One region of the Leclercia sp. GHBNCSD genome, then DNA from elsewhere that is predicted to be linked to it. Evidence: predicted binding sites of a transcription regulator. Region 1 holds the regulator's gene; the other holds the start of a gene.

The links. The regulator Fur, encoded in region 1, represses iron uptake genes when iron is present. The targets are predictions, from matches to a motif close to ATAATAATGAGAACNACTATCAA.
Region 2: a site for Fur is predicted at 8,809-8,831, ahead of zupT (zinc transporter ZupT). Genes of this name have one in related genera too.

What each region holds. Positions count from the first base shown of each region.
Region 1 is NZ_JBQVYO010000001.1:565,590-580,274, forward strand. Features, by position in the region: gene kdpB (potassium-transporting ATPase subunit KdpB) at 1-314, shown strand, start outside; gene kdpC (potassium-transporting ATPase subunit KdpC) at 327-902, shown strand; gene kdpD (two-component system sensor histidine kinase KdpD) at 903-3,578, shown strand; gene kdpE (two-component system response regulator KdpE) at 3,575-4,252, shown strand; gene pgm (phosphoglucomutase (alpha-D-glucose-1,6-bisphosphate-dependent)) at 4,352-5,992, opposite strand; gene seqA (replication initiation negative regulator SeqA) at 6,017-6,559, opposite strand; gene ybfF (esterase) at 6,743-7,516, shown strand; gene ybfE (LexA regulated protein) at 7,645-7,932, shown strand; gene fldA (flavodoxin FldA) at 8,088-8,618, shown strand; gene fur (ferric iron uptake transcriptional regulator) at 8,909-9,355, shown strand; gene chiQ (ChiQ/YbfN family lipoprotein) at 9,511-9,840, opposite strand; gene chiP (chitoporin ChiP) at 9,887-11,293, opposite strand; gene glnS (glutamine--tRNA ligase) at 11,727-13,394, opposite strand; gene nagE (PTS N-acetyl glucosamine transporter subunit IIABC) at 13,574-14,685, opposite strand, start outside.
Region 2 is NZ_JBQVYO010000001.1:2,666,242-2,680,926, reverse strand. Features, by position in the region: gene parE (DNA topoisomerase IV subunit B) at 1-1,619, opposite strand, end outside; gene yqiA (esterase YqiA) at 1,648-2,229, opposite strand; gene cpdA (3',5'-cyclic-AMP phosphodiesterase) at 2,229-3,056, opposite strand; gene ACT3IC_RS12980 (DUF1249 family protein) at 3,085-3,507, opposite strand; gene nudF (ADP-ribose diphosphatase) at 3,504-4,136, opposite strand; gene tolC (outer membrane channel protein TolC) at 4,341-5,762, shown strand; gene ACT3IC_RS12965 (DUF1190 family protein) at 5,937-6,608, shown strand; gene ACT3IC_RS12960 (glutathionylspermidine synthase family protein) at 6,611-7,771, shown strand; gene ygiD (4,5-DOPA-extradiol-dioxygenase) at 7,853-8,641, opposite strand; gene zupT (zinc transporter ZupT) at 8,838-9,611, shown strand; gene ribB (3,4-dihydroxy-2-butanone-4-phosphate synthase) at 9,653-10,306, opposite strand; FMN riboswitch at 10,411-10,561, opposite strand; gene ubiK (ubiquinone biosynthesis accessory factor UbiK) at 10,682-10,981, shown strand; gene hldE (bifunctional D-glycero-beta-D-manno-heptose-7-phosphate kinase/D-glycero-beta-D-manno-heptose 1-phosphate adenylyltransferase HldE) at 11,056-12,489, opposite strand; gene glnE (bifunctional [glutamate--ammonia ligase]-adenylyl-L-tyrosine phosphorylase/[glutamate--ammonia-ligase] adenylyltransferase) at 12,530-14,685, opposite strand, start outside.

The DNA of each region.
Region 1 (14,685 bases):
GTATCGCCAACGACGTGGCGAAATATTTCGCCATTATTCCGGCGGCGTTTGCCGCGACTTATCCGCAACTGAACGCCCTGAATGTGATGCATCTGCACTCCCCCGCCTCGGCCATCCTGAGCGCGGTGATCTTCAACGCGCTGATCATTATCTTTCTGATCCCGCTGGCGCTGAAAGGGGTGAGCTACAAGCCGCTCACCGCCGCCGCCATGCTGCGCCGCAATCTGTGGATTTACGGTCTGGGTGGGCTGGTGGTGCCGTTTATCGGCATTAAAGCCATCGACATCGTGCTCACCCTGTTCGGGCTGGTTTAAGAGGAAAATCAAATGGCTATGTTACGTCCCGCTATACTGTTGTTTATTCTGCTGGCCCTGATAACCGGCGGGCTCTATCCGCTGGTGACCACCGCGCTGGGTCAATGGTGGTTTACCGACCAGGCCAACGGATCGCTTATCTACCAGCAGGGGGAGATCCGCGGTTCCCGGCTAATTGGACAGAACTTTACCGCGGCGGGTTACTTTCACGGGCGTCCTTCCGCTACGGCTGAGAGCCCGTATAATCCCATGGCCTCGGGCGGCAGCAATCTGGCGGGCAGCAACCCTGAGCTGGATGACGCCGTTCGTGCCCGTGTGGCGGCTCTGCGTGCAGCCAACCCGCAGGCGAGCCCGGCAGTGCCGGTTGAACTGGTGACCGCCTCAGGCAGCGGGCTGGACTACAGCCTGACGCCGCAGGCCGTCGCCTGGCAGATCCCACGGGTGGCTCTGGCGCGTCAGCTCAGCGCCGAACAGCTCAGCCAGCTGGTGGCCGCCCATACGCAAAAGCCATTATTCAGCGCGACGGGCAATCCAGTGGTCAATATTGTTGAATTGAATCTGGCGCTGGACGCGCTAAGGAAAGAGTAAATGATTGACGAGCCTCTGCGCCCGGACCCGGACAAACTGCTGGAACAGGCCGCCTGGCCCCATCGCGGTAAGCTGAAAATTTTCTTCGGCGCCTGCGCGGGCGTCGGCAAGACCTTCGCCATGCTCAGTGAAGCCCAGCGTCTGCGCGCCCAGGGGCTCGATATTCTCATCGGTGTCGTGGAAACCCACGGTCGCCAGGAGACCGCCGCGCTGCTGGCGGGGCTGGCAACCCAGCCGCCGCGCCGCATTCATCATCGTGGGCGTCTGGTAACGGAATTCGATCTCGACGCCGCCCTCGCCCGCCGTCCGGCACTGATCCTGATGGACGAGCTGGCGCACACCAATGCCCCGGGCTCGCGCCATCCCAAACGCTGGCAGGATGTCGAGGAGCTGCTGGACGCCGGAATTGATGTTTTCACCACCGTCAACGTCCAGCATCTGGAGAGCCTCAACGACGTGGTCAGCGGCGTGACCGGTATTCAGGTGCGGGAGACCGTCCCGGATCCCTTCTTCGACGCGGCGGACGAGGTGGTGCTGGTGGATCTCCCCCCGGACGATCTGCGCCAGCGACTGCATGAGGGCAAAGTCTATATCGCCGGGCAGGCTGAGCGAGCCATCGAGCACTTCTTCCGCAAAGGCAATTTGATCGCCCTGCGCGAGCTGGCTCTGCGCCGCACCGCCGACCGGGTGGACGATCAGATGCGGGCCTGGCGCGACCGCCAGGGTCAGGAGAAGGTGTGGCATACCCGCGATGCGATTTTGCTCTGCATCGGCCACGGCAGCGGCAACGAGAAGCTGGTGCGCACCGCCGCGCGTCTGGCGGCAAAATTTGGCAGCGTCTGGCATGCGGTCTACGTGGAGACGCCGCGGCTGCACCGTCTGCCGGAGAACCAGCGCCGCGCCATTCTTGGCGCCCTGCGTCTGGCGCAGGAGCTTGGGGCCGAAACCGCCACCCTGGCCGAGCAGGCGGAAGAGAAAGCCATCCTGCGCTACGCCCGGGAGCATAACCTCGGCAAAATTGTTATCGGCAGGCGCACCCGTCGCCGCGGGTTCAGCCGGGAGAGCTTTGCCGACAAGCTGGCACAGCGCGCCCCCGACCTCGATCTGCTGATCGTCGCGCTGGACGACAAACCGGCCGCCCTGCCCGCCAGAACCCCGGACAACCGGGCATTCAGCGACAAATGGCGGATCCAGCTGCGCGGCTGTCTGGTGGCGGTGCTGCTCTGCGCGCTGATCACCTTTGTTGCCAGCCAGTGGCTACCCGGCTTCGATGCCGCCAACCTGGTGATGATCTACCTGCTGGGTGTGGTGATCGTGGCCCTGTTTTACGGCCGCTGGCCCTCGGTGCTGGCGACGGTGATCAACGTCATCAGCTTCGATCTCTTTTTTATCGCCCCGCGCGGCACCCTGGCGGTGTCGGATGTGCAGTACGTCCTCACCTTCGCCGTGATGCTGGCGGTAGGTTTGCTTATCGGCAACCTGACGGCGGGGGTGCGCTATCAGGCGCGGATCGCCCGTTACCGAGAGCAACGCACCCGCCAGCTGTATGAGATGTCGAAGGCACTGGCGGTGGGCCGCGCACCGCAGGATATCGTCCAGACCAGCCAGCAGTTTATTCACTCCACCTTTAACGCCCGCAGCCTGATCCTGCTCCCGGATCGCGAAGGCAAACTCGCCCCCCTCACCCCGGCTTCGGGCATCACGCCTTGGGATGAGGCCATTGCCCACTGGAGCTTTGATAAAGGCCAGCCTGCGGGAGCAGGCACCGACACGCTCCCGGGTGTACCCTATCAGATCCTGCCGTTGCAGCGTCAGGGGGTGCTGATTGTCGAGCCGGCTAACCTGCGCCAGCTGATGATCCCCGAGCAGCAGCGGCTGCTGGAGACCTTTACCCTGCTGGTGGCGAGCGCGCTGGAGCGGCTGGCGCTCACCGCCAGCGAAGAACAGGCGCGGTTAGCCAGCGAGCGGGAGAGCATTCGCAATTCGCTGCTGGCCGCCCTCTCCCACGATCTGCGCACGCCGCTGACGGTGCTGTTCGGTCAGTCGGAGATCCTGACCCTCGACCTGGCGGCAGAAGGCTCCCGCCACGCTATCCAGGCCAGCGAGATCCGCCAGCACGTGCTGAACACCACCCGGCTGGTGAACAACCTGCTGGATATGGCGCGGATCCAGTCCGGCGGCTTTAACCTGAAAAAAGAGTGGCTGACGCTGGAAGAGGTGATCGGCAGCGCCTTAAAAACCCTTGAGCCGGGGCTGGGTGGCCGGCATATCGCGCTCGCGATGTCCGATCCCCTGGCGTTGATCCATGTGGATGGCCCGCTGTTTGAGCGGGTGCTGATTAATCTGCTGGAGAACGCCGCGAAATATGCGGGCAGCAAAGCGCAAATCGGCATTGACGCCAGCGTCACCCCGGACCAGCTCCAGCTGGAAGTCTGGGATAGCGGCCCGGGCATTCCGGCGGGTCAGGAAGAGGCTATCTTTGATAAATTCGCCCGCGGAAATAAGGAGTCCGCCATTCCCGGCGTCGGACTGGGGCTGGCTATCTGCCAGGCGATTGTGGAGGTGCACGGCGGCACCATTACCGCCCATAATCGCCCCGAAGGGGGGGCCGGTTTTTGTGTTACACTGCCGCTTGATGCCCCACCCGAGCTGAATGACTTTCCAGAGGATTTGTGATTAACGTCCTGATTGTTGAAGATGAACTCGCTATCAGTCGTTTTCTGCGTGCCGCGCTGGAAGGTGAAGGGTTGCGCGTTCACGATGCCGGGACGCTACAGCGAGGCCTGATTGAAGCCGCCACCCGCAAGCCGGACCTGGTGATCCTCGATTTGGGCCTGCCGGACGGCGACGGCCTCGACTTTATCCGGGAGGTGCGCCAGTGGAGCCAGATGCCGATCATCGTGCTCTCCGCCCGTCTGGAGGAGACCGACAAAATTGCCGCACTCGATGCCGGTGCCGACGACTATCTCAGTAAGCCGTTTGGCATTGGCGAACTGCAGGCGCGTCTGCGCGTCGCCCTTCGCCGCCACGCGACCACCGCCCCCGTCGACCCGGTGTATACCTTTTCGGATATTCGTGTCGATCTGGCCTCGCGCCGCATTCAACGCGGTGAGGCTGAAATCCACCTGACCCCCATCGAGTTCCGCCTGCTGGCGGTCCTGCTCAACAATCACGGCAAAGTTCTTACCCAGCGCCAGCTGTTAAGTCGGGTCTGGGGACCGAATGCGGTGGAGCATAGTCACTACCTGCGCATCTATATGGGGCACCTTCGCCAGAAACTCGAAACGGATCCCGCGCGCCCACAGCATCTGTTAACCGAAACAGGGATTGGCTACCGCTTTATGCTTTGAACACAAAAAAGCCCGGTGGCGCTCACGCTTACCGGGCCTACAAAATAGAAGCAGTTGTAGGCCGGGCAAACGCAGTGCCGCCCGGCGCACAAACCGCAGTTATGCGTTTTTCAGCACTTCGCTGACAATCTCTACCGCTTCTTTCTCAATCTGCTGGCGGTGTTCCGCACCGAGGAAGCTTTCGCAGTAAATCTTGTAAGCATCTTCCGTACCGGATGGACGCGCCGCGAACCAGCCGTTCTCGGTCATCACCTTCAGACCGCCGATTGAGGCACCGTTGCCCGGTGCCGCCGTCAGACGGGCGGTGATCGGGTCGCCTGCCAGGGTGCTGGCACTGACCATGTCAGGTGAGAGCTTAGAGAGCGCCGCTTTCTGGGCGGAGGAGGCAGAGGCCTGGAGACGGTTGTAGCTCGGCGCACCGAAACGGGCGGCCAGCTCATCGTAGTGCTCCTGCGGGTTCTTACCGGTGACGGCAGTGATCTCCGCCGCCAGCAGGCACATGATGATACCGTCTTTGTCGGTAGACCACGGCGTACCGTCGAAGCGCAGGAAGGAGGCACCCGCGCTCTCTTCGCCGCCAAAGCCGAAGCTGCCGTCGAACAGACCGTCTACAAACCACTTAAAGCCCACCGGCACTTCCACCAGCTTACGGCCCAGGTCGTTAACCACACGGTCGATCATTGCGGAGGAGACGAGGGTTTTACCGACGGCAACCTCTGCCCCCCACTGAGGACGATGCTGGAACAGGTAGTTGATCGCCACCGCCAGATAGTGGTTTGGATTCATCAGGCCCGCAGGCGTGACGATACCATGACGGTCGTAATCCGGGTCGTTGGCAAAGGCGAGGTCGAACTTGTCGCGCAGCGCCAGCAGGCCAGCCATCGCACACTCGGAGGAGCAGTCCATACGGATTGCACCATCTTTATCCAGGTGCATAAAGCGGAAGGTCTGATCGACATGATCGTTAACGATGGTCAGATCCAGCTTGTAGTGCTCCGCAATACGCTTCCAGTATTCAATACCGGAACCGCCCAGCGGGTCGACGCCCAGCTTAAGACCCGCTTTCTGGATCGCCGCCATGTCGACGATATCTGCCAGTCCTTCAACGAAAGGCTGCACCAGATCCTGCTCTTTCACGTGGCCGGAGGCCATCGCCTCGTCCAGAGAGATGCGCTTCACGCCTTTCAGGTCATCAGCCAGCAGCGCGTTGGCGCGATCTTCCACCACTTTCGTGACGTTAGTGTCAGCCGGGCCGCCGTTGGGTGGGTTGTATTTGATGCCGCCATCTTCTGGCGGGTTGTGGGACGGCGTGATCACAATGCCGTCAGCCTGCGCGCCGCCCTTCTGGTTATGCACCAGGATGGCGTTAGAAACGGCAGGGGTCGGCGTATAGCCGTTGTTTTCCTGAATGATGACATCCACGCCGTTGGCCGCCAGCACCTCCAGTACGGAGATAAACGCTGGCTCTGACAGGGCGTGTGTATCCTTACCCACGTAACACGGACCGGTGACGCCGTTTTTGGCACGCTCTTCCGCGATGGCCTGAGCAATGGCCAGAATATGCGGCTCGTTAAAGCTATGGCGTACCGCACTGCCGCGGTGCCCGGATGTACCAAACTTAACTGCGTGTTCTGCGTTGCCCACTTCCGGCTTCAGCACGTAATACTGTGCGGTAAGCTGGGCGACGTTAATCAAATCGCTCTGTTGTGCAGGTTGACCCGCACGATTGTGATTTGCCATTGCCTGGTCCTTCTGATGCAAGGGTTAGATAGTTCCGCAAACCTTATCAATCAATTCCACCGGGAACTGCATCGACTGCATGATGTGTTCGATCATGCTGCGTTTACGTCCGGTATTGGTATTGGTGATCACCCAGTACGGTGTACCAGGGAGGTGCTTGGGTTTAGTTTGATTGCCATTCTGTAACAGCGTTTGCTCGTCACCCGCGAAGTAGACACGCGTGCGACCATGCAGTGACTCCGTCGCATCGGCAAACGCGTTGTGATCCAGTGAATAGAGTGTAGTCAGCACCAGCATAAAGCGGTTAACTGCTTTCTTCTGCTCAGCGTATTCGTCAGAAAGCAGCAGTTCGCGCATCGCACGCACTTTGTCTTTTACCTGCGTCAGCGGCTTTTCCTGGGCGACGGCAACGGGCTGGCGCGTCTCTTTGGGGGCTGGAGCGGCAGACTGCGAGGCGGCGGCCATTTTGAGCATGCGCCGTAAAATGTCGGACGCGCTCTCACCGATATGCCGCGTCTGGCTGGCAATATACTGATAGAGTTCGTCATCAACTTCGATTGTTTTCATCTTAATCCAGTGCGATATCTTATCTGAATACAAGTCGTTGGGAGTATAAGGTCAAAACCCAACAGCGGATAGCGTCAAGCCAGGATAGCGGCAAAAGTCAGAATTAACTGTCTCCTTGCAGCCGGACGGCAGAATGGTCAACATGATACCCTAACCTGACATACGTAAAAAAAGAACTTTGCCATGAAATTGAATACCCGAGCGCAATCTGCACAATCGCCGCACAATAATTCTCCCATCGTCCTGGTGCATGGTCTGTTTGGTAGTCTGGATAATCTTGGCGTACTGGCACGGGATCTGGTGCAGGATCACGCGCTGCTGCAGGTAGATATGCGCAACCACGGCCTGTCGCCGCGCTCGCCGCAGATGACCTACGCCGATATGGCCCAGGATCTGCTGGATACGCTGAATGAGCATAATATTGAAAAAGCGACCCTGATTGGTCACTCCATGGGTGGCAAAGCGGTGATGGCGCTGACGGCGCTTGCGCCGGAGCGCATTGCGGGCCTGGTGGTGATCGACGTGGCGCCGGTGGATTACGATGTGCGCCGCCATGATGAGATCTTCGCCGCTATCAACGCCGTCACGGACGCTGGCGTTAGCACCCGCCAGCAGGCTGCCGCGCTGATGCGTGAGCATCTGAACGAAGAAGGCGTGGTGCAGTTTCTGCTGAAATCCTTCGTCGACGGCGAATGGCGCTTTAACGTGCCGGTGCTCTGGGATCAATATGACCAGATCGTCGGCTGGCAGCCGGTGCCGGCGTGGCCGCATCCGACGCTGTTTATTACCGGCGGCAACTCCCCGTATGTAACCGAAGCGTATCGCGATGCGCTACTGACGCAATTCCCTCAGGCGCGTGCGCATGTCATTGCCGGCGCCGGACACTGGGTTCATGCCGAAAAACCGGACGCGGTGCTGCGCGCTATCCGTCGTTACCTCGCCGACACGGCAAATTGATTAAAAAGAGAGCGACTGGTCGCCAGCGGGCCTCCAGTCGTTGGCGTGCCGTTTTCGGTGATGTATGATGGCGCGCTTATCGCCCGGGCATTAGCAGGGTGTCTTGTTTCCCCCGAAGTCTCAAAATCATGGCCAAAGAACACACGGACCGCACGACATTAGATCTGTTCGCGAATGAGCGTCGCCCGGGACGACCGAAAACCAATCCGCTTTCGCGTGATGAACAGCTGCGCATCAATAAGCGCAATCAGCTTAAACGCGATAAAAGCCGCGGGCTTAAACGCGTCGAGCTGAAACTGAACGCTGAAGCCGTCGATGCGCTGAACGAGCTGGCGAATGCCCGTGATATCAGCCGCAGTGAGCTGATTGAAGAGATGCTGATTGCGCAGCTCGAGATATGGCACGGCAAAGCGTAAGTCAGAAAACTCCCCTTCTTATTGCTTTCATGTAGCACAGAGTGCAGTCCTGGGTGATTGCAGTTTCCGCAGGCTTCTCTGTTCTGCTATGATTGCCCTTATCCGTGGCTAAATTGCGCCACCATACCATTAAGTTTCAAGAGGTTATTTTACTCATGGCAATCATCGGCATTTTTTTTGGCAGCGACACGGGTAATACCGAAAATATCGCAAAAAACATTCAAAAACAGCTAGGTAAAGACGTTGCCGATGTGCATGACATTGCGAAAAGCAGCAAAGAAGATATCGAAGGCTACGATATCCTGCTGCTGGGCATCCCTACCTGGTACTACGGTGAAGCGCAGTGCGACTGGGACGATTTCTTCCCGTCTCTGGAAGAGATCGATTTCAACGGCAAACTGGTTGCCCTGTTCGGCTGTGGCGATCAGGAAGATTACGCAGAGTACTTCTGCGACGCTCTCGGCACCATCCGCGATATCATTGAGCCGCGCGGCGCCGTAATCGTTGGTCACTGGCCAACTGCTGGCTACCACTTCGAAGCCTCTAAAGGTCTGGCCGATGATAACCACTTCGTGGGTCTTGCCATCGATGAAGATCGCCAGCCTGAACTGACCGCTGAGCGCGTAGAGAAATGGGTTAAGCAGGTTCGCGAAGAGCTGCACCTCGACGATATTCTCAACGCCTGATCACACTGCGGCGCAACGCCATAGTTGCGCCGCATTGATAGGTAATATCAATCAAAATAATTGCTACAAATTTTTAACTTTTCCTGCCATACCTGTACAATGATCCAGGTTCAAACGGGTCACCCTGTAACAAGTTTGTTGGCGGTACCACGTTTTTATAAGCATACTTTACTTGAGACTTGCAGTTTTCATTAGGTCATGGCAGTTCTATAATGAGACGCATTTCCCAGGTGCATTTTCTGTCACTTCTTCTTTAGAAGTGAATCGTTTAGCAACAGGACAGATTCCGCATGACTGACAACAACACCGCATTAAAGAAGGCCGGACTGAAAGTCACGCTTCCACGGTTAAAAATCCTGGAAGTGCTTCAGGGTCCGGATAACCATCATGTCAGTGCGGAAGACTTATACAAGCGTCTGATCGACATGGGCGAAGAGATTGGTCTGGCGACCGTTTACCGTGTACTGAACCAGTTCGACGATGCAGGCATCGTGACGCGTCACAACTTTGAAGGCGGGAAATCCGTATTTGAACTGACGCAGCAGCATCACCACGATCACCTGATTTGCCTGGATTGCGGCAAAGTGATCGAATTCAGCGACGACTCTATCGAATCACGTCAGCGTGAAATTGCCGCCCGTCATGGCATTCGTCTGACCAACCACAGTCTCTACCTCTATGGCCACTGTGCCGAAGGCGACTGCCGCGAAGATGATCACGCGCACGACGCGAAATAATTCATCCGCCTGCTCCGAGCCAACCTGACGGTTGGCTTTTTTATGCCTGTCATAATGTAAAAAGCCCGGTGGCGCTGCGCTTACACGGGCCTACGGGTGATTTCACCCTGGTAGACCCGGTGAGCATCGCGCCACCGGGCGTTAAAAACAGCGAATTACTTGCTGTTATTACTGCGAATTTCCTGCCAGATTTTGTCGCAATTTTTGGTCACGTCCTGATTGTTACCCGTTTTGCGCGCCATAATACAGGCTTGGTAATCCGCCACTCGCACGCTTTCCTGGTTGGCAAACTGTTCGTGCTTCTTCTCCTGGCGCAGCACGTTCAGCACGCTCTGGCAGGCTTCGATTTTTTCTGGCGAACCTTCAGCGGTATTGATACAGGCGCTGTAGGCCTCTTTCAGACGGGTGTCTTCTCTCTGGGTCTGGGGTTGTGCGCAGGCGGCCAGTCCTGATGCCAGCAGCGCAACCAGTACGATTTTTTTCAGCATAGCAGTCTCCGATCGGCGGGGTTATCCCCCGCCGGGTGAGTCATCAGAAGATGGTGAACGGGGCGATAACCATAAATTTCACGTCACGCTCATCCTGGAAGATGTTGCCGTAGCCGCCGCCGTAGCTTGGGATGTCGGAATGGTTGTCATACTGCGTGAAGTGCAGTTTGAACATGGTGCCTTTCGCGCGACCGTCCTGCAGGGTGTAGATCGCATCCAGACTATAGGCAGACTCTTTGATCTTGTTAGAGGCGATATCTTCACGCTGGCCCGCGCTGTTGATCAGCCAGTCTGCTGGTTTTGCATCCCAGGCGTAAACATAAGAAGCACCGACGCTCCAGCCTGCGAGGTTCCAGTTGCTCAGGTCATACATCGCGCCGAAGAAGACCGCTTTTTCGCCGTTGGCGTTGAAGTCGGAGCGGTTATCCCACCACACGTCCAGACGACCGTTGGACGAAGCATAGGTTGGGGTCATGCGCTGCAGGAAATAGCCCTGCTGCCCTTCCGCCTTAACGTAAGTCCCTTCCAGACGTAAGTCGACCTGACCGACCTTATAACCCAGGGTCAGCGCCTGCAGCCATGCCGTGCCGTCGTAGATATCGTTCACGGTGCCGCTATCGGCTTTATCACGCGTGCCGTAGAACTGGTAGCTGGTAGAGAGGGGGCCGCCCACGATATCCAGTTTGTAGCTCGCTTTGGCAAAGTACTGATCGATGAAGCCTTCCGCCTGGCCAAACGCGGCTTCCAGAATCAGGTTATTTTTGAAATCGTACTTCGCGCCAAATGAGTGGAGATAATCAACGCGGGTTTTTCTGTCATTCTGATAGAACTTGTCCATCTCAAGATGCCAAGGCGCTTTGTACTCGTTGGTCCACATATACGAGAAACTCAGCGCCCCGCTGTCGCCGTAGTCAAAGTTTGCCCCGGCTTCGGCACCCTGGTAGGTACCTGGCATAAAGCTCCAGTGTGGCGCTAACAGGGTCTGGCCGGTTGGTTGCAGCCAGCCACCGCGCGCCCAGACCGGACCGTATTTAAATTTTGCTGCGGCTTTATACAGGCTGATTCCGCTCTTATCGCCGGACCAGTCCTCTTTGTAGGCTTTGTTGCTGGAGGAGAACGCAATTTCGTTCGGGTGGCCGCTGTCGCCATTTTCCGCCATTTCAATGGCCGTGAACGCAGCAAGATCAAGACCGAACATATCGGCGGCATAGCCGGACTGGAAATCGAGGTTGGCGTTCCAGGTGGAGTGAGCCAGGTTAGTTTTATATTTATCTGCTTCGACATCTTTACGGTCACGTTCACGCTGCCAGTAATAAATACCGCCCGTGAGCGTGGAATCATCAATAAAACCTTCGGCCTGGGCTTTCGGAGAAACCATCCAGCCTGACATTGCTGTTACACCGGCAATAGCCAGCGCTAGCGCACTACGTTTGCCACTGAACGTACGCATAATTAATCCTCTTTGACGTATTTAAAGCGCCTAAAACGGCGAAAAACAAAAAGTAAAAAGTGGAGGTAACCAGAAATACCCGCTTACATCTCCTCTCTGTAGACTATTTTTCGCGACGCGAATTATCAATGCTTTTCAGCGATCAAACGTCAGGATTATGACAAAGCGCACATATTTGATTGCTAATTGTAACAAAGCAAAGGAAGAAGAATATTTTATTAAAATAACAGGAATAATTAGCGAGTTATTTTTAACAGGCAGGCATTAAACAGCCATTCTGATAGCTATTACGGTGAATTTGCGAAAAGGAAGAAAAAGCGAACAGTTTTAAGAAAGGGAATTAATTCGCAACGCGAACATATGGTTAAATTCTGACCCGATTGTCTGGCAAAAAAAACGCCGCAATGCGCGGCGTTTATCAGAAAATGATCGGTTATTCGCCGACTTTCGTCCAGGTATCACGCAGACCAACGGTACGGTTAAACACCAGTTTATCGGCTGTGGCGTAGCGGCTGTCGAGGCAGAAGTAACCTTCGCGCTCAAACTGATACGCATTGCCGGCAACAGCCCCTTTCAGGGATGGCTCCGCAAAGCCCTGCTTGATCACCAGCGACTCCGGGTTAATGACCTCCAGGAAGTCCTCTGCGGCACCCGGGTTTGGCACGCTGAAGAGGCGATCGTACAGACGGATCTCAACCGGCAGCGCATGTGCCGCGCTGACCCAGTGGATAACGCCTTTCACCTTGCGGCCATCGGCAGGATCTTTGCTCAGAGTCTCGGCATCGTAGCTGCAGAAGATCGTGGTGATAGTGCCTTCAGCATCTTTTTCAACACGCTCAGCTTTGATCACGTAGGCATTACGCAGGCGCACTTCTTTGCCCAGCACCAGGCGTTTGTACTGCTTGTTCGCTTCTTCGCGGAAGTCGGCGCGATCGATCCAGATCTCTGCGCTGAACGGCACTTCACGGCTACCCATCTCCGGCTTGCTCGGATGGTTCGGCATGGTCACCAGCTCGCTTTCGCCCTGAGGATAGTTTTCGATAACCAGCTTAACCGGATCGATAACAGCCATCGCGCGCGGCGCATTGTCGTTCAGATCTTCGCGAATGCAGGATTCCAGCGACGCCATCTCAATGGTGTTGTCCTGCTTGGTCACGCCGATGCGTTTGCAAAACTCGCGGATAGATGCGGCGGTATAGCCACGACGACGCAGACCGGAGATGGTTGGCATACGCGGGTCATCCCAGCCTTCAACGTGCTTGTCGGTAACCAGCAGGTTCAGCTTACGCTTGGACATCACGGTGTATTCCAGATTCAGACGAGAGAATTCGTACTGACGCGGATGCACCGGAATGGAGATGTTATCCAGCACCCAGTCATACAGACGACGGTTGTCCTGGAACTCCAGCGTACATAAGGAGTGAGTAATGCCTTCCAGCGCATCGCTGATGCAGTGGGTGAAGTCGTACATTGGGTAGATGCACCACTTGCTGCCGGTCTGATGGTGATCGGCAAACTTAATGCGGTACAGCACCGGGTCACGCATCACGATAAATGGTGAGGCCATATCGATTTTAGCGCGCAGGCAGGCTTTACCCTCTTCGAAGCCACCGGCACGCATTTTTTCAAACAGCGCCAGGTTCTCTTCCACGCTGCGATCGCGGTACGGGCTGTTTTTGCCCGGCGCGGTCAGCGTGCCGCGGTATTCGCGGATTTCGTCAGCGGAAAGCTCGTCAACGTAGGCCAGACCTTTGTTGATCAGCTCTACGGCGTAAGCATACAGCTGGTCAAAATAGTCGGAGGAGTAGCAGATGTCGCCAGACCAGTTGAAGCCCAACCATTGCACGTCGTTCTTAATGGACTCTACGTATTCGATATCTTCTTTCACCGGGTTGGTGTCATCGAAACGCAGGTTGCATTGACCCTGATAGTCCTGCGCGATGCCGAAGTTCAGGCAGATCGATTTCGCATGACCAATATGCAGGTAGCCATTCGGCTCCGGCGGGAAACGGGTATGAACTGTGGTGTGCTTACCAGTGGCCAGATCTTCATCAATGATCTGACGGATAAAGTTGCTCGGGCGGGCTTCAGCCTCACTCATCGTGGATTCCTCAAAGCGTAAACGACGTATAACGGCATATGATCTTATAAGCCGGGCGTAGTGACAACCTTTAGTTACGCAAAAAACGGTCCCGGAAGAGAATTATGAGGGCGATTGCTGCAAAAAAAAGCGGCGGGGATATCCCCGCCGCTCAGGCACTAACGCTTACTCAGGAGCACTTATTTGCCTTTAATTTCATACAGAGGTGTCTGACCGGCCACAACCTGACCCTGCGCCTTAATGACCAGGCCGCTGAAGTCATCGATATTGCTGCAGACAACCGGGCTAATCATCGAGCGCGCGTTGGCGTTCAGGTAGTCGAGATCCATCTCCAGAACCGGCTGACCCGCCACCACTTCCGCACCCTCTTCGACCAGGCGTTTGAAGCCCTGGCCACCCAGCGCTACGGTATCGATGCCCATGTGGACAACGATCTCCGCCCCTTTGTCGGTTTCCAGGCAGAACGCGTGGTTGGTATTGAAGATTTTAACGATGGTGCCCGCCGCAGGCGACACAACGGTTTTCTCCGTTGGTTTAACCGCGACACCGTCACCCACGGCTTTACTGGCGAAGGCTTCATCAGGAACCTGCTCCAGAGCCACCACCTCACCGGTGACTGGCGAAACCAGTGCGGCAATGGTTACCGCATTTGGCACCGCCTGCGGTTTCGCAACCGGCGCGTCAGCCACGGGTGCGCTATCCGTTGAGGCAGCAGCGACCGGCCCACGGGCAACCACTTTTTTCATTTCGTCGCCGATAGATTCGGCCTTCGCACCCACGATAACCTGGATGGTTTGTTTGTTCAGTTTCACCACACCAGACGCGCCCAGGCGTTTACACATGGCATCGCTCACGCGCGCAGAGTCGCCAACGGTCAGACGCAGGCGGGTAATACAGGCATCAATGGCTTTCAGGTTATCGGTACCGCCTACAGCGGCAATGTAGCTGGTTGCCAGCTGAGTTAAACCTTCTTCGGTATTGCTGTTTGCTTCACTGGTTACGACGTCATCTTTTGTCTCTTCACGGCCCGGCGTTTTGAGGTTAAACATACGAATAACCGCGCTGAACAGGAGGAAGTAGATAACGAAGAACACCAGGCCCATCACCATCAGCATCCAGACATTGCTGCTTGCCGCCGGCAGGTTGTACATCAACACGTAGTCGATAGCGCCTGCGGAGAAGGAGAAGCCAGCATGGATACCCAGAAGAGTGGCCACAAACAGGCTGATACCGGTCAGGAAGGCGTGCATGAGATACAGCAGCGGCGCCAGGAACATGAACAGGAATTCCA
Region 2 (14,685 bases), 2.1 Mb from region 1:
GTCAGGGCGTAATAGACCTCTTTACCGAGATCGATACGGTACAACGGCGGGAGTGCCACATAGACATGGCCGTTTTTCACCAGCGTGCGGAAATGCTTCACAAAGAGCGCGCACAGCAGCGTGGCGATGTGCAGACCATCGGAGTCCGCATCCGCAAGGATACAGATCTTGCCGTAACGCAGCTGGCTGAGATCTTCGCTGTCCGGATCAATACCGATCGCCACCGAGATGTCATGCACCTCCTGCGACGCCAGCACCTCATCGGAAGAGACTTCCCAGGTGTTAAGGATCTTACCCTTCAGCGGCATGATCGCCTGATATTCACGGTCGCGCGCCTGCTTGGCCGACCCGCCCGCAGAGTCCCCTTCCACGAGGAACAGCTCGGTGCGGTTCAGATCCTGTGCGGTACAGTCCGCCAGCTTGCCCGGCAGCGCAGGGCCGCTGGTGAGCTTTTTACGCACCACTTTCTTCGCCGCGCGCAGACGGCGCTGGGCGCTGGAGATCGCCATTTCGGCCAGCATTTCTGCGGCCTGCACGTTCTGGTTCAGCCACAGGCTGAAGGCATCTTTCACCACGCCGGAGACAAACGCCGCGCACTGGCGTGAAGAAAGCCGCTCTTTAGTCTGACCGGCAAACTGCGGATCCTGCATCTTCACGGAGAGGACGTAGGCGCAGCGCTCCCAGATATCTTCCGCCGACAGCTTCACGCCGCGCGGCAGGATGTTGCGGTATTCGCAGAACTCACGCATCGCGTCCAGCAGCCCCTGGCGCAGGCCGTTCACGTGCGTGCCGCCCTGCATGGTCGGGATCAGGTTAACGTAGCTTTCAGTCAGCAGCTCGCCGCCTTCCGGCAGCCACAGCAGCGCCCAGTCCACCGCTTCCGTATCACCGGCAAAATTACCGATAAACGGTTTTTCCGGCAGGGTTGGCAGGCCGTTAACCGCTTCGCCCAGATAATCATTCAGACCATCCTGGTAGCACCAGCGCTGCTCGCTGTTGTTGACCTCATCCTTGAAGGTAATTTCTACCCCAGGGCAGAGCACCGCTTTCGCTTTCAGGATGTGCGTTAAGCGAGAAACCGAGAAACGCGGGCTGTCGAAGAAGCTCTCGTCCGGCCAGAAGTGGACGCTGGTACCGGTATTACGTTTCGCGCAGGTACCGATCACCTGCAAATCCTGCACTTTATCGCCGTTCTCAAAGGCGATGTTGTAGACCTGGCCGTCGCGCTTAACGGTCACTTCAACGCGTTTGGAAAGGGCGTTCACCACGGAGATACCTACCCCGTGCAGACCGCCTGAGAACTGGTAATTTTTATTGGAGAACTTACCGCCCGCATGCAGGCGGCAGAGGATCAGTTCAACCGCCGGCACACCCTCTTCCGGGTGGATATCGACAGGCATGCCGCGCCCGTCGTCGATCACTTCCAGCGACTGGTCGGCATGCAGAATAACGTCAACGCGTCTGGCATGACCCGCCAGCGCTTCGTCGACGCTGTTATCAATTACTTCCTGGCCCAGATGGTTTGGGCGCGTGGTATCGGTATACATCCCCGGACGGCGGCGAACCGGCTCAAGCCCGGTGAGTACCTCAATGGCATCAGCGTTATAGGTTTGCGTCATGATTTAAACTAGCAATTCGCAGCGATTGTCAGAGGCTGTGCAGACCGAGAAAATCGACAATCTGGGTGAAATGATCCTCAAAGCCCGTGAAAGCGTGGTTGCCACCCTCTTCTACAGTCTGGCGGCAGGAGGCGTAATACGCCACTGCCTGGCGGTAATCCAGCACTTCATCACCCGTCTGTTGCAGCAGCCAGATAAGATCTGGCGCTTCCAGCGGATCAATCTGCATCACTTTGAGGTCGTAAATATGGCGAGACTCTAGCACATATTGCTGTCCGGTGTAGGGGTTCTCGTTGTGCCCAAGATAGCCCACCAGCAGCTCAAAAGGCCGCACCGCTGGGTTCACCACCACGGCGGGCAGCATAAAGCACTGAGAGAGCCAGGTGGCGTAGTAGCCACCAAGGGAAGAGCCCACCACACCGAAAGGCTCGCCGCCGTGCGCCATGACGATGGTCTCCAGCATCTCGGCAGCGTCAGCCGGGTACGGCGGCAATTGCGGGACGATCATCTCGACGTCGGGATGATGAACCTCCAGCCATTGGCGAAACAGCGTCGCTTTTGCCGAGCGCGGGGAGCTGTTGAACCCGTGCAGATAAAGGAGCGCAGACATCAGTAGCCTTCTGAAGCGGTATCCGGGCGGAACCGGGTGCCTTCCAGGCGGCAGACTTCGGTGGTCAACGAGCCGTCGGCATGCAGTTCCAGCCAGCGCCAGCCTGGCGCAATGGTATCTAACGTGAAGTTCGCGCAATGCGGTTTGAACTGCACGCAGGTAGAAGGCGTAGCCAGCAGGCGACGACCGTTCCAGTCGAGATCCTGCTCCTGATGGATATGCCCGCAGAGCAAGTGCTTCACCCGCGGGAATTTTTCCAGCACCTGATCCAGGGCGGCGGAGTTGCGCAGACTGTGCTGATCGAGCCAGCTACATCCTGCCGGCAGCGGATGATGATGCAGTAAAAGCAGGGTGTTGCGCTCCGGCTCAGCCGCCAGTTTCCCTTCCAGCCACTCCAGCTGAAAATCGCTCAGCTCACCGTGCGGCACGCCGAAGACCTGGCTGTCGAGCAGCAGAATCTGCCAGTGGTCGCCGGCGTAGACCCGTTTAGCGGGCGAAATGCCTGAATCCTGAAGTGCGCTGTACATCGCAGGTTGAAAATCGTGGTTTCCCGGTAACCAGACGCAGGGCGCGTGAAAGCTCGCGGTACCTTCAGCGAAATGCTGATAAGCCGCGGCGGTTTGGTCCTGCGCCAAATCGCCCGTTGCGACTATCAAATCGCATTCGCGCTTCTGGCCATGAATGGCTTCCAGAACAGCCTGATAACTCTCCCAGGTATTCACACCTAACAGGGTTTCATGCTTATTGGCAAACAGGTGAGTATCGGTAATTTGTAATACCCTGACTGGCGCCCCACCAGCAACAGTCAGGTTCAACAGGCTTTCCAAATGGTGTCCTTAGGTAGGTTTCACGACGCTAACAAACCGGAATCGCCATCGCTCCATGTGCTAAACAGTATCTTAGCCAATCAGCCAGAAACTGATTAATTTGATGCTTTTCGTCACGTTGATGCAACTTTTTATTTGGGTAATCATAACGCGCTTTGAAGCGGAAGATCTGCTGACTTGAACACACTTCAGCGACCATCGCGTCATGGTACAGCCGCACCGTCATCGACGGCAGGCTCCAGTAGCTGATGGAAGGTGCCGTTTGTTCAATCTCCACCAGCGTAGTGTAACGGGTTGATTCCGTAATCGTTAACCGATACTGCGCGTTGCTCACCTGATAGCTCACTGTTTCGCCGGGCGCGTCATTACGCGGCAGCAAACGGCGCAACTGGGCGAAGTTGGTTTCGCACAGGCGCATCATTTCAGGGAAGTCAGGTGTATAACGCTTCATTTTTTCCACTCGTTTCTTAATTCCTGATAGTGCAGCTGTAGCCATTGCAAAGCGATGACAGACGCCGCGTTGTCGATTTTCCCCTCTTCTACCCATTGATAAGCCTGCTCCCGACTTACCACATGAACACGAATATCTTCGTTTTCATCAACCAGACCGTGAATCCCTTGCGCGGTCGTGGCGTCCACTTCGCCTACCAGAACCGATAAACGCTCGCTGGTGCCGCCAGGGCTTGCCAGATAATTCGAAATCGGTTTTGTACGCCCAACCATCAGCCCGGCCTCTTCCATCGCCTCGCGACGGGCGACCTCATCCGGGGTCTCGCCTGCTTCAACCATCCCGGCTACCATCTCCAGCAGCCACGGGCTTTCGCTGGTATCCAGCGCGGCAATGCGAATCTGCTCTACCAGTACCACTTCATCACGCACTGGGTCAAAGGGTAGCAAGACTGCAGCATGCCCGCGCTCAAAAATTTCGCGCCGCACTTCGCCACTCATTTCGCCGTTAAACAGACGATGGCGAAAACGGTATAATTCCAGTGAAAAAAATCCGCTGTAGAGCGTTTCTCGTGCAATAATTTCTACATCGTTTTTTGTAAAAGTCACTGGCAACTTCTCTGGTTTATCCATGTTTGCATCCTGGTATAAATGGTGGCGTTAAGGTGAAATTCAATTCTGCTAAAATGCGGTTTCTACAACAGTATGGTAAATTGGTGCAAGTTACTGCCGCATGGCACGGAACGCCAACCTTTTGCAGTGGCGAAGTCTGCTAGAATCGGTAGATATTTTTTAAATTAGATCAGCGCTAACTAAGCTTCACAACAAGGAAAGCAAATGAAGAAATTGCTCCCCATCCTCATCGGCCTGAGCCTGACGGGTTTCAGCGCGGTGAGTCAGGCAGAGGACCTGATACAGGTTTATAAGCAGGCACGTCTGAGTAATCCGGAACTGCGTAAATCCGCCGCCGATCGTGATGCTGCATTTGAAAAAATTAATGAAGCACGCAGCCCATTATTACCACAGCTGGGTTTAGGTGCAGACTATACCTATAACAACGGTTACCGTGATGCTAACGGCATCGACTCCAACGTCACCAGCGGTTCACTCCAGTTGACCCAGACGCTGTTTGATATGTCTAAATGGCGTACCCTGAGCCTGCAGGAGAAATCTGCCGGTATTCAGGATGTGACCTATCAGACCGACCAGCAGACCCTGATCCTGAACACGGCCACCGCCTACTTCAGAGTGCTGAGCGCTATCGATACGCTCTCCTATATTGAAGCGCAAAAACAAGCTATCTACCGTCAGCTCGATCAGACCACCCAGCGTTTTAACGTGGGCCTGGTCGCCATCACCGACGTGCAGAACGCCCGTTCGCAATACGATAACGTACTGGCGAACGAAGTGACCGCGCGTAACGACCTGGATAACGCCGTTGAACAGCTGCGTCAGGTCACCGGTAACTATTACCCACAGCTGGCTTCCCTGAACGTTGATCGCTTCAAAGCCGAAAAGCCGCAGGCGGTGAATGCCCTGCTGAAAGAAGCTGAAAACCGTAACCTGAGCCTGCTGCAGGCCCGCCTGAACCAGGATCTGGCCCGCGAGCAGATCCGCCTGGCACAGGATGGCCATCTGCCAACCCTGAGCCTGAGCGCCTCTACCGGGGTGTCAAACACCAGCTACAGTGGTTCACGAACCAGCGGAGCCCAGTACAACGACAGCGACGTTGGCCAGAATAAAATCGGCCTGAACTTCTCTCTGCCAATCTATCAGGGCGGCCAGGTCAATTCGCAGGTCAAACAGGCGCAGTACAACTTTGTCGGTGCCAGCGAGCAGCTTGAAAGTGCGCACCGCAGCGTTGTGCAGACCGTGCGTTCCTCCTTCAACAACGTGAATGCCTCTGTCAGCAGCATCAATGCCTATAAACAGGCCGTAGTGTCTGCTCAGAGCTCGCTGGATGCGTCAGAAGCGGGTTACGCGGTCGGTACCCGTACCATTGTTGACGTGCTGGACGCGACCACCACGCTCTATAACGCCAAACAACAGCTCTCCAATGCCCGTTATAACTACCTGATTAACCAGCTGAACATCAAGCAAGCGCTGGGTACGTTGAACGAGCAGGATCTGCTGGCGCTGAACGGCGCTCTGGGTAAACCTATCTCCACTACCCCAGAGGTTGTGGCCCCGGAAAATCCACAGCAGGCTGCCTCTGCTGATGGCTTAACCGCCGCCGCTGCGCGTACCACCAGCAACTAATGATGTCATCCGGCCAGGGCTATCCTGGCCGGGTATTATCGCGCTGCCCGACAAAAAAACGTAAGCCAACGTAAAGATCCCCCAGTTTCGCCCCCATCGCTTCAATTTCCACCACTCATCCTCTATTCTGAGCGTTATTTTCTGTGTTTTATCACTGGGTCCTGGAAGACGATCATGAAACGGACAAAATCCATTAATCACGCCACGTTCCGCAAAAGCTGGAACGCGCGTCACCTCACTCCTGTCGCCCTGGCGCTGGGCGCCGTGTTTATGCTGGCAGGCTGTGAGCAAAGCGACGAAACGGTTTCGCTCTACCAGAATGCCGATGACTGTGCCTCCGCCACCGGCAACAAGGCAGAGTGTACTACCGCCTACAACAATGCCCTGAAAGAGGCCGAACGTACCGCGCCGAAATATGCCAGCCGTGAAGACTGCGTGGCGGAATTTGGCGAAGGTCAGTGCCAGCAGGCGCCTGCTCCGGCTCAGGCGGGCACGGCGCCAGAAAACCAGGCGCAGGCGCAATCCAGCGGCAGTTTCTGGATGCCGTTGATGGCCGGTTACATGATGGGCCGACTGATGAGCGGCGGCGCGGGTTATCAGCAGCAACCGCTGTTCAGCTCTAAAAACCCGGCCAGCCCGGCTTACGGCCAGTATACCGATGCCAGCGGCAAAGGTTACGGTGCTGCCCAGCCAGGCCGCACCATGACCGTTCCGAAAACCGCTATGGCGCCTAAACCGGCGACCACCAGCACCGTTACCCGCGGCGGCTTTGGTGAATCTGTTGCCAAACAGAACACCATGCAACGCAGCGCGACCGGCACCTCAACGCGCTCAATGGGCGGCTGATAATGGAACGAGTCAGTATTGTTGAGCGCCCGGACTGGCGCGAAAAAGCCACCGAATATGGTTTCAACTTCCACACCATGTACGGCGAGCCGTACTGGTGTGAAGATGCCTACTACAAGCTGACCCTCGCCCAGGTTGAAAAACTGGAAGAGGTGACGGCGGAGCTGCATCAGATGTGCCTGAAGGTGGTGGAAAAGGTGATCGCCAGCGATGAGCTGCTGACTAAATTCCGCATTCCGAAGCACACCTGGGGCTTTGTGCGTCAGTCATGGCTGACCCATCAGCCGTCGCTCTACTCCCGCCTCGATCTGGCGTGGGATGGCACCGGCGAGCCTAAGCTGCTTGAGAACAACGCCGATACACCAACCTCCCTGTATGAAGCGGCCTTCTTCCAGTGGATCTGGCTGGAAGATCAGCAGAACGCAGGCCATCTTCCGGAAGGCAGTGACCAGTTCAACAGTCTGCAGGAAAAGCTGATCGCGCGTTTCGCTGAACTGCGCGAACAGCACGGCTTCAACCTGCTGCACTTTGCCTGCTGTCGTGACACGGTCGAAGATCGCGGCACGGTACAGTACCTACAGGACTGCGCCGCCGAAGCGGACGTTGCCAGCGAATTTCTCTACATGGAAGATATCGGGCTGGGTGAAAAAGGCCAGTTCACCGATCTGCAGGACCAGGTAATCAGTAACCTGTTCAAGCTCTATCCGTGGGAATACATGCTGCGCGAAGTCTTCTCTACCAAGCTGGAAGATGCTGGCGTGCGCTGGCTGGAGCCGGCCTGGAAGAGCATTATCTCCAACAAAGCGCTGTTACCGCTGCTGTGGGAGATGTTCCCGGACCATCCAAACCTGCTGCCCGCTTACTTCGCGGAAGATGACTATCCGCAGATGGAGAAGTATGTCAAAAAGCCGATTTTCTCCCGCGAAGGCGCCAACGTATCGATTATCGAAAACGGTAACACCGTGGAAGCGGTAGAAGGTCCGTATGGCGAAGAAGGGATGATCGTCCAGCAGTTCTGTCAGTTACCGAAGTATGGCGACAGCTACATGCTGATCGGCAGCTGGCTGATCAACGATCAGCCAGCCGGGATTGGTATTCGTGAAGATCGGGCGTTGATCACCCAGGATCTGTCGCGGTTCTATCCGCATATCTTCGTGGAGTAGCCTGTGGTGCCGGGTGGCGGCTTCGCCTTATCCGGCCTACATCACTCCGCAGGCCCGGTAAGCGCAGCGCCACCGGGCGCTTTACCCCACCTGCACCGACAACATACTCAAGCTGCCCATCTCAATGCCGTCCACCGGTGTGGAAACGGGCTCCTGACCATCCCACGCGCCCAGGACATAGAGCAGCGGCAGGAAATGTTCCGCCGTCGGGTTTGAGAGCGAGCCGCCTTCATGCGCCAGATAGTTCACCAGGGGATGTTCTTCAGCCGGCCCCTGCCAGGTCAGGTTTGCTTTCACGTAATCGTTAAACGACGTTGCCCACGGATAGGGCGTGTTTTCTCCATGCCAGCGGGCTGTGCGCAGGTTATGCACCACGTTACCGCTGGCTACCAGCATGATGCCCTCGTCACGGAGCGCGGCGAGCTTACGGCCCATCTCAAGGTGCCACGCCGCCGGTTTGGTACTGTCGATGCTAAGCTGCACCATCGGGATGTCGGCATCCGGGTACATCTTGATCAGCACGCCCCAGGAGCCGTGGTCAAAGCCCCACGCCTCTTTATCAAGGATGACCGGGAGAGGCGACAGCAGCTCTACCAGCCGCTGCGCCAGGGCCGGTGATCCCAGTGCCGGATAGTGCGTGTCGTACAGCGCCTGCGGGAAGCCGCCAAAATCATGGATCGTTTTCGGCGTTTCCATCGCGGTAACACCGGTGCCACGGGTAAACCAGTGTGCAGAAATCACCACGATTGCTTTCGGACGCGGCAACGTCTCTCCCAGATGACGCCAGGCGCGGGTATAGACGTTATCCTCCAGCGCGTTCATGGGGCTACCGTGGCCCAAAAACAGTGCTGGCATACGAGAAGATGTCATGATGATATCCTTACACAAGCTGTCGATTTGATAGCTTTACCTTACCCGTTAACAGGATAAGATGAACTCTGATAACCATGATGAAGATCATCAGGAAATTTGAATGTAAGGGATCTGTAAAGGCGATTATACCCGCTCGCTTTACGCGCGTTTAGCCTTTAATATGAATGATAATCATTATCATAAGGAGAGGTGAATGTCAGTTCCTCTGATTCTGACGATTCTCGCAGGCGCCGCCACCTTTATCGGCGCCCTGCTCGGCGTGCTGGGCCAGAAGCCCTCGAACCGCGTGCTGGCATTTTCGCTCGGCTTTGCCGCCGGGATCATGTTGCTCATCTCCCTGATGGAGATGCTGCCCGCGGCACTCGGCACCGAAGGGATGTCGCCGGTGCTCGGCTACGGGATGTTTGTTTTTGGCCTGCTGGGCTACTTTGCGCTGGACAGAATGCTGCCCCACGCGCACCCGCAGGATCTGATGCAGAAAGGGAGTCAGCCGCTGCCCCGCAACCTGCGACGTACTGCGCTGCTGCTGACCCTGGGCATCAGCCTGCACAACTTCCCGGAAGGCGTTGCGACCTATGTGACCGCCAGTAACAACCTGGAGTTAGGATTCGGTATTGCGCTGGCGGTGGCGTTGCACAATATCCCGGAGGGGCTCGCGGTCGCAGGCCCGGTCTATGCGGCCACCGGTTCAAAACGTAAAGCGGTCTTCTGGGCGGGTATTTCCGGCATGGCGGAGATTGCAGGCGGCGTACTGGCGTGGCTGATCCTCGGCAGCCTGATCTCGCCGGTGGTGATGGCGGCGATTATGGCGGCAGTGGCGGGCATTATGGTGGCGCTGTCGGTGGATGAGCTGATGCCGCTCGCCAAAGAGATCGATCCCAATAACAATCCCAGCTACGGCGTGCTGTGCGGGATGTCGGTAATGGGGCTCAGTCTGGTGCTGCTCCAGACGGCAGGAATAGGGTAAAAAAAACGCCGGGTTAACCCGGCGTTTTTTATGCTGCGTTATCAGCTGGCTTTGCGCTCGTGCGCCTGGCGATACGCCACCAGATCTTCAATGGTGACCACAGCCATGTTGTGTTTCACCGCGAAGTCGATGCACTCCGGCGCGCGGGCCATAGAGCCATCATCATTGGTCAGTTCACACAGGACACCGGCGGGTTTGAAACCGGCCAGCGTTACCAGATCGATAGTGGCTTCGGTGTGGCCGCCGCGAGTCAACACGCCGCCCGGCTGCGCGCGAAGCGGGAAGACATGGCCCGGACGGTTCAGGTCAGAAGGTTTTGCACCGTCGGCAATGGCGGCACGCACGGTGGTGACGCGGTCAGCGGCAGAGACACCGGTGGTCACGCCGCTGGCGGCTTCGATGGTGACGGTAAAACCGGTGCCGAAGGCGCTGGTGTTGTTCTCTACCATCATAGGCAGTTCCAGCTGTTTACGGCGATCTTCGGTGATACACAGGCAAACAATGCCGCTGCCGTGACGGATGGTCAGCGCCATCTGCTCAACGGTCATGGTTTCGGCGGCGAAAATCATATCGCCTTCGTTTTCACGGTCTTCATCGTCAAGCACCATCACGCCGCGGCCTTCGCGAAGCGCAGCAAGCGCCTGCTCAACACGGTCAGTAGAGGTACCGAAAGAGGAAAGGAGCGTCTGATTCATGGTAAAAAAACCTCATTAAAATTATGGTTACCAGAATCAGGGCAGTCTTAGGAGCGCCGGAGTACGGCAAAAAAATAACGTGAGCGGGCCTCGCCCGACTGGTTCGTTACTCTCTCCCATCCGGACTTTAACCGTCGGCCCCGGAATTACACCGGATCTGCTGACCTTTGAGTATGCACCCAAAGCGCTCGCGGGCTTTCAACATGGTGTTGATTTACCGCCGGTGGGGAATTTCGCCCCGCCCTGAGAATAAGCGGGATAACTATAACGCTAATGATTATGTTCGGCAACGCATAAGCTTCACACAATTCTGGTTTAAGGATCCCCGTAACGCGCTACAATGGTTCTAAACATCTTTACTTCAAGGGAACTATGATGATCGACCCAAAAAAAATTGAACAACTTGCTCGCCAGGTCCATGAATCCATGCCAAAAGGCGTACGTGAGTTTGGTGATGATGTTGAGAAGAAGATCCGCCAGGTGCTGCAGGCGCAGCTGATGCGTCTGGATCTGGTCAGCCGTGAAGAATTTGACGTGCAGACGCAGGTTCTGCTGCGCACCCGCGAAAAGGTTGCCCTGCTGGAGCAGCGCCTCACCGAGCTGGAAAACCGCGGTGTTGTTGTTGATGAAGTGAAACCGGCCCCGGCGATCCCACCGGTAGACAATGTGGAATAATTCACACGGGTTACCGTAGGCCGGGTAAGGCGAAGCCGCCACCCGGCAAAAAAACGGGCCTTTCGGCCCGTTTTTTATTTCTCGCTATCTTTCTGGATCTTTTTGATGATGTTGGTGGTTGAACATCCGTCCTCAAAATTGAGCACCATCACTTCCCCGCCGTTGGCCCAGACCTCTTCGCTGCCCGCGATTTGCTCAGGCTTGTAGTCACCGCCTTTCACCAGCAGGTCCGGCAGGATCCCGGCAATCAGGCGCTGCGGGGTATCCTCTTCGAAGGAGACGACCCAGTCCACCGCTTCCAGCGCGCCTAGCACAATCATACGCTGCTCAAGCGGATTCACCGGACGGGTTTCACCCTTCAGACGTTTGGTGGAGGCATCGCTGTTCACCGCCACGATCAGACGGTCGCCCAGCTTGCGCGCGTTGGCAAGATAGGAGACGTGGCCCGCGTGCAGAATGTCGAACACGCCGTTGGTCATTACCACTTTCTCACCACGCTTACGCGCGGCGGCAACGGCCACTTTCAGCTCTTCTTCACTCATCACGCCAAAACCGGTATCAGCACGGCCACGCACCGCGTTTTCCAGCTCGATAGGGGAGACGGTTGAGGTCCCCAGCTTGCCGACCACCACGCCTGCGGCAGCGTTGGCAAAGTAGCAGGCCTCTTCAAGGGTATTACCGGCCGCCAGCGTCGCCGCCAGCACGCCAATCACCGTATCGCCCGCACCGGTGACGTCATACACTTCCTGCGCCTGGGTTGGCATATGCAGCGGCGCTTTGCCCGGTTGCAGCAGGGTCATCCCCTGCTCGGAACGGGTCACCAGCAGCGCGGAGAGATCGAAGTCGGCGATGATCTTCATGCCGCGCTCAACGATCTCATCCTCGGTTTTGCATTTGCCCGCCACCGCTTCAAACTCGGAGAGGTTCGGCGTCAGCAGCGTCGCACCGCGATAGCGTTCGAAATCGGTGCCTTTCGGGTCGATCAGCACCGGCACACCGGAAGCGCGGGCCAGCTTAATCATCTGCTGGACGCTCGCCAGCGCCCCTTTGGCGTAGTCGGAGAGCACCAGCGCGCCGATGTTGCCCAGCGCCTGGTTGATGCGCTCGTGCAGCGGCTCCGGATCTACCCCTTCAAAGCCCTCTTCAAAGTCGAGGCGGATCAGCTGCTGATTGCGCGACAGCACGCGCAGCTTGGTAATGGTCGGGTGCGTTGGAACAGAAACGAAATCACATTTAACGTTCACATCCGCCAGCGTCTTGCTCAGCGCCCGCGCCGCATCGTCGATGCCGGTCAGACCGACCAGACGCGAATGTGCGCCGAGAGAAGCAATGTTCATCGCCACGTTTGCCGCGCCGCCAGGACGCTCTTCAATGGTATCCACCTTCACCACCGGGACCGGGGCTTCCGGGGAAATGCGGCTGGTTGGCCCATACCAGTAGCGATCCAGCATCACATCGCCAACTACCATAACTCCAGCACGTTCAAACTCTGGCAGTGTTACTTTCATTCCTGACTCCAGAAAGATTCACAATTTGCGCGCGATAATATCACACTTGTTTTGTTACGCACGGTTCCACCAGCCACTTCTGCCAGCAGGCGCGCACCAGCTCCCGCTCGGCGTTAAAGCAGTCGAGCGGCAGATGACCGGGCTGCTCCTGCAACGCCAGATGATGCAGTTCATCGCGCAGCGTGGTGTAAGCGCGGGTGAGCGCCAGCGCCTCCTGCTCATCCATAATGTCGTTCTGCGCCAGCAGTTCCAGAATGCGCACGTTATCCGACCAGCGGGTCAGCTTCGGTTTGGCGTGGGCGTCACGCAGCACCAGATACTGGGTGATAAATTCGATGTCGGTAATACCGCCTTCGTCGGCTTTAATATCAAAGCGATCACGATGTTTATTTCCCAGATGGGCGCGCATTTTTTCACGCATCTCGCGCACCTCGGTCTGCAGCGTCTGGCCTTCACGCGTGGCGGTCAGCACGTCGCGCCGGATAGCATCGAACTGCGCCTTCAGCTGCGGATCGCCATAGACCACCCGGGCGCGCACCAGAGCCTGATGCTCCCAGGTCCAGGCTTCGTTCTTCTGATACTCGGCGAACGACTCGGTGGAGGTGACCAGCATGCCCGCCGCCCCGGACGGACGCAGGCGGGCATCCACTTCATACAGAATGCCCGACGACGTGCGGGTGCTGAACAGGTGCATGATGCGCTGGGCGAGGCGCAGGTAGAACTGACGCCCGTCGATCTCACGCTCGCCGTCGGTCATCACATCTACCGGGCAGTCGTGAAGGAAAATGAGATCCAGATCGGAGCTGTAGCCCAGCTCCCAGCCGCCCAGCTTGCCATATCCCACAACCGCAAAGCCGCGCCCTTCCCGATCGGCCAGGTGTTTCGGCTGGCCATAACGCGCCACCATCTGTACCCACGCCTGATGGACAACGGCATCAATAATCGCCTCCGCCAGCCAGGTTAAGTGATCGCTCACTTTCATCACCGGCAACGTTCCGGCGATATCGGCGGCAGCCACACGCAGCAGCTGCGCCTGTTTAAACTGACGCAGCGCCTCCAGCTGCTGCTCCTCATCCTCCTCCGGCACGCGCAGCAGATACTGGCGCAGCTCGTCCCGGTAGGCGTCGGTCGCCGTCGGCTGGTAAAGGGTATTGGGATCGAGCAGCTCGTCCAGCAGCAGCGGATAGCGCGCTAGCTTGCTGGCGATCATTGGCGAGGCGGCGCAAAGGGAAATCAGGTGCTTGAGCGCGCCCGGGAACTCGCTTAACAGCTCCAGATAGGTGGTGCGGGTGATGATCCCGCTGAGCAGTGGGGTCAGGCGCGACAGCGGCACCGGCGCATCGGCGCGGGAGCAGACGTCGCTCAGCAGGTGCGGCATCAGGTGATCGAGCACCTGACGTCCGCGCGGGCCAATGGCGCGCTTGTTCAGCTCCAGGCGGAAATCTGCAATCAGCGCCACCACCCGGTGACGGTCATCATTGCTGAGGTGGGCCAGCACCGGGGTAGTATCGTCCTCCTGCAGCGCATCCTGCCACAGCTCGCGCCAGTGCTCCGACAGCTCATCATCCTGTGATTCGCTCTCATCGTCGCCAATCAGGTCGTTAAAAATCCGCCGCACCGCGGCCATGTGCGCATCCAGCGCCTCGGTCAGCGCCTGCCAGTCGTCAAGGCGCATTCCCCAGGCGAGACGGGCGCGATTAAGCTCATCCCCCGGCAGGGTCTGGGTTTGTTCGTCGTTAATGCTCTGCAGCAGGTTCTCCAGCCGACGCAAGAAGAGGTAGGCCTCACGCAGGATCTGCGCATCCCCTTCCGCCAAAAGGTTCAGCTGTGCAATTGCCGCAAGCGTTGGCAGCAGGGAGCGGGATTGCAGCGACGGCTCGCGCCCGCCGCGGATCAGCTGGAACACCTGGACGATAAACTCGATCTCGCGGATACCGCCCGCCCCCAGCTTGATGTTGTCTTTCAGGCCACGCCGCCGCACTTCCCGGGCAATCATCCCTTTCATGTTGCGCAGCGACTGGATGACGCTGAAATCGATATAGCGACGGAACACGAACGGGCGCAGCATGGCGCGCAGCTCGCTGGCGTAGGCACCGTCGTTATCGCCCATGATCCGCGCCTTCACCATCGCGTAGCGCTCCCAGTCGCGCCCCTGCTCCTGGTAGTAGTCCTCCAGCGCGGCGAAGCTCAGCACCA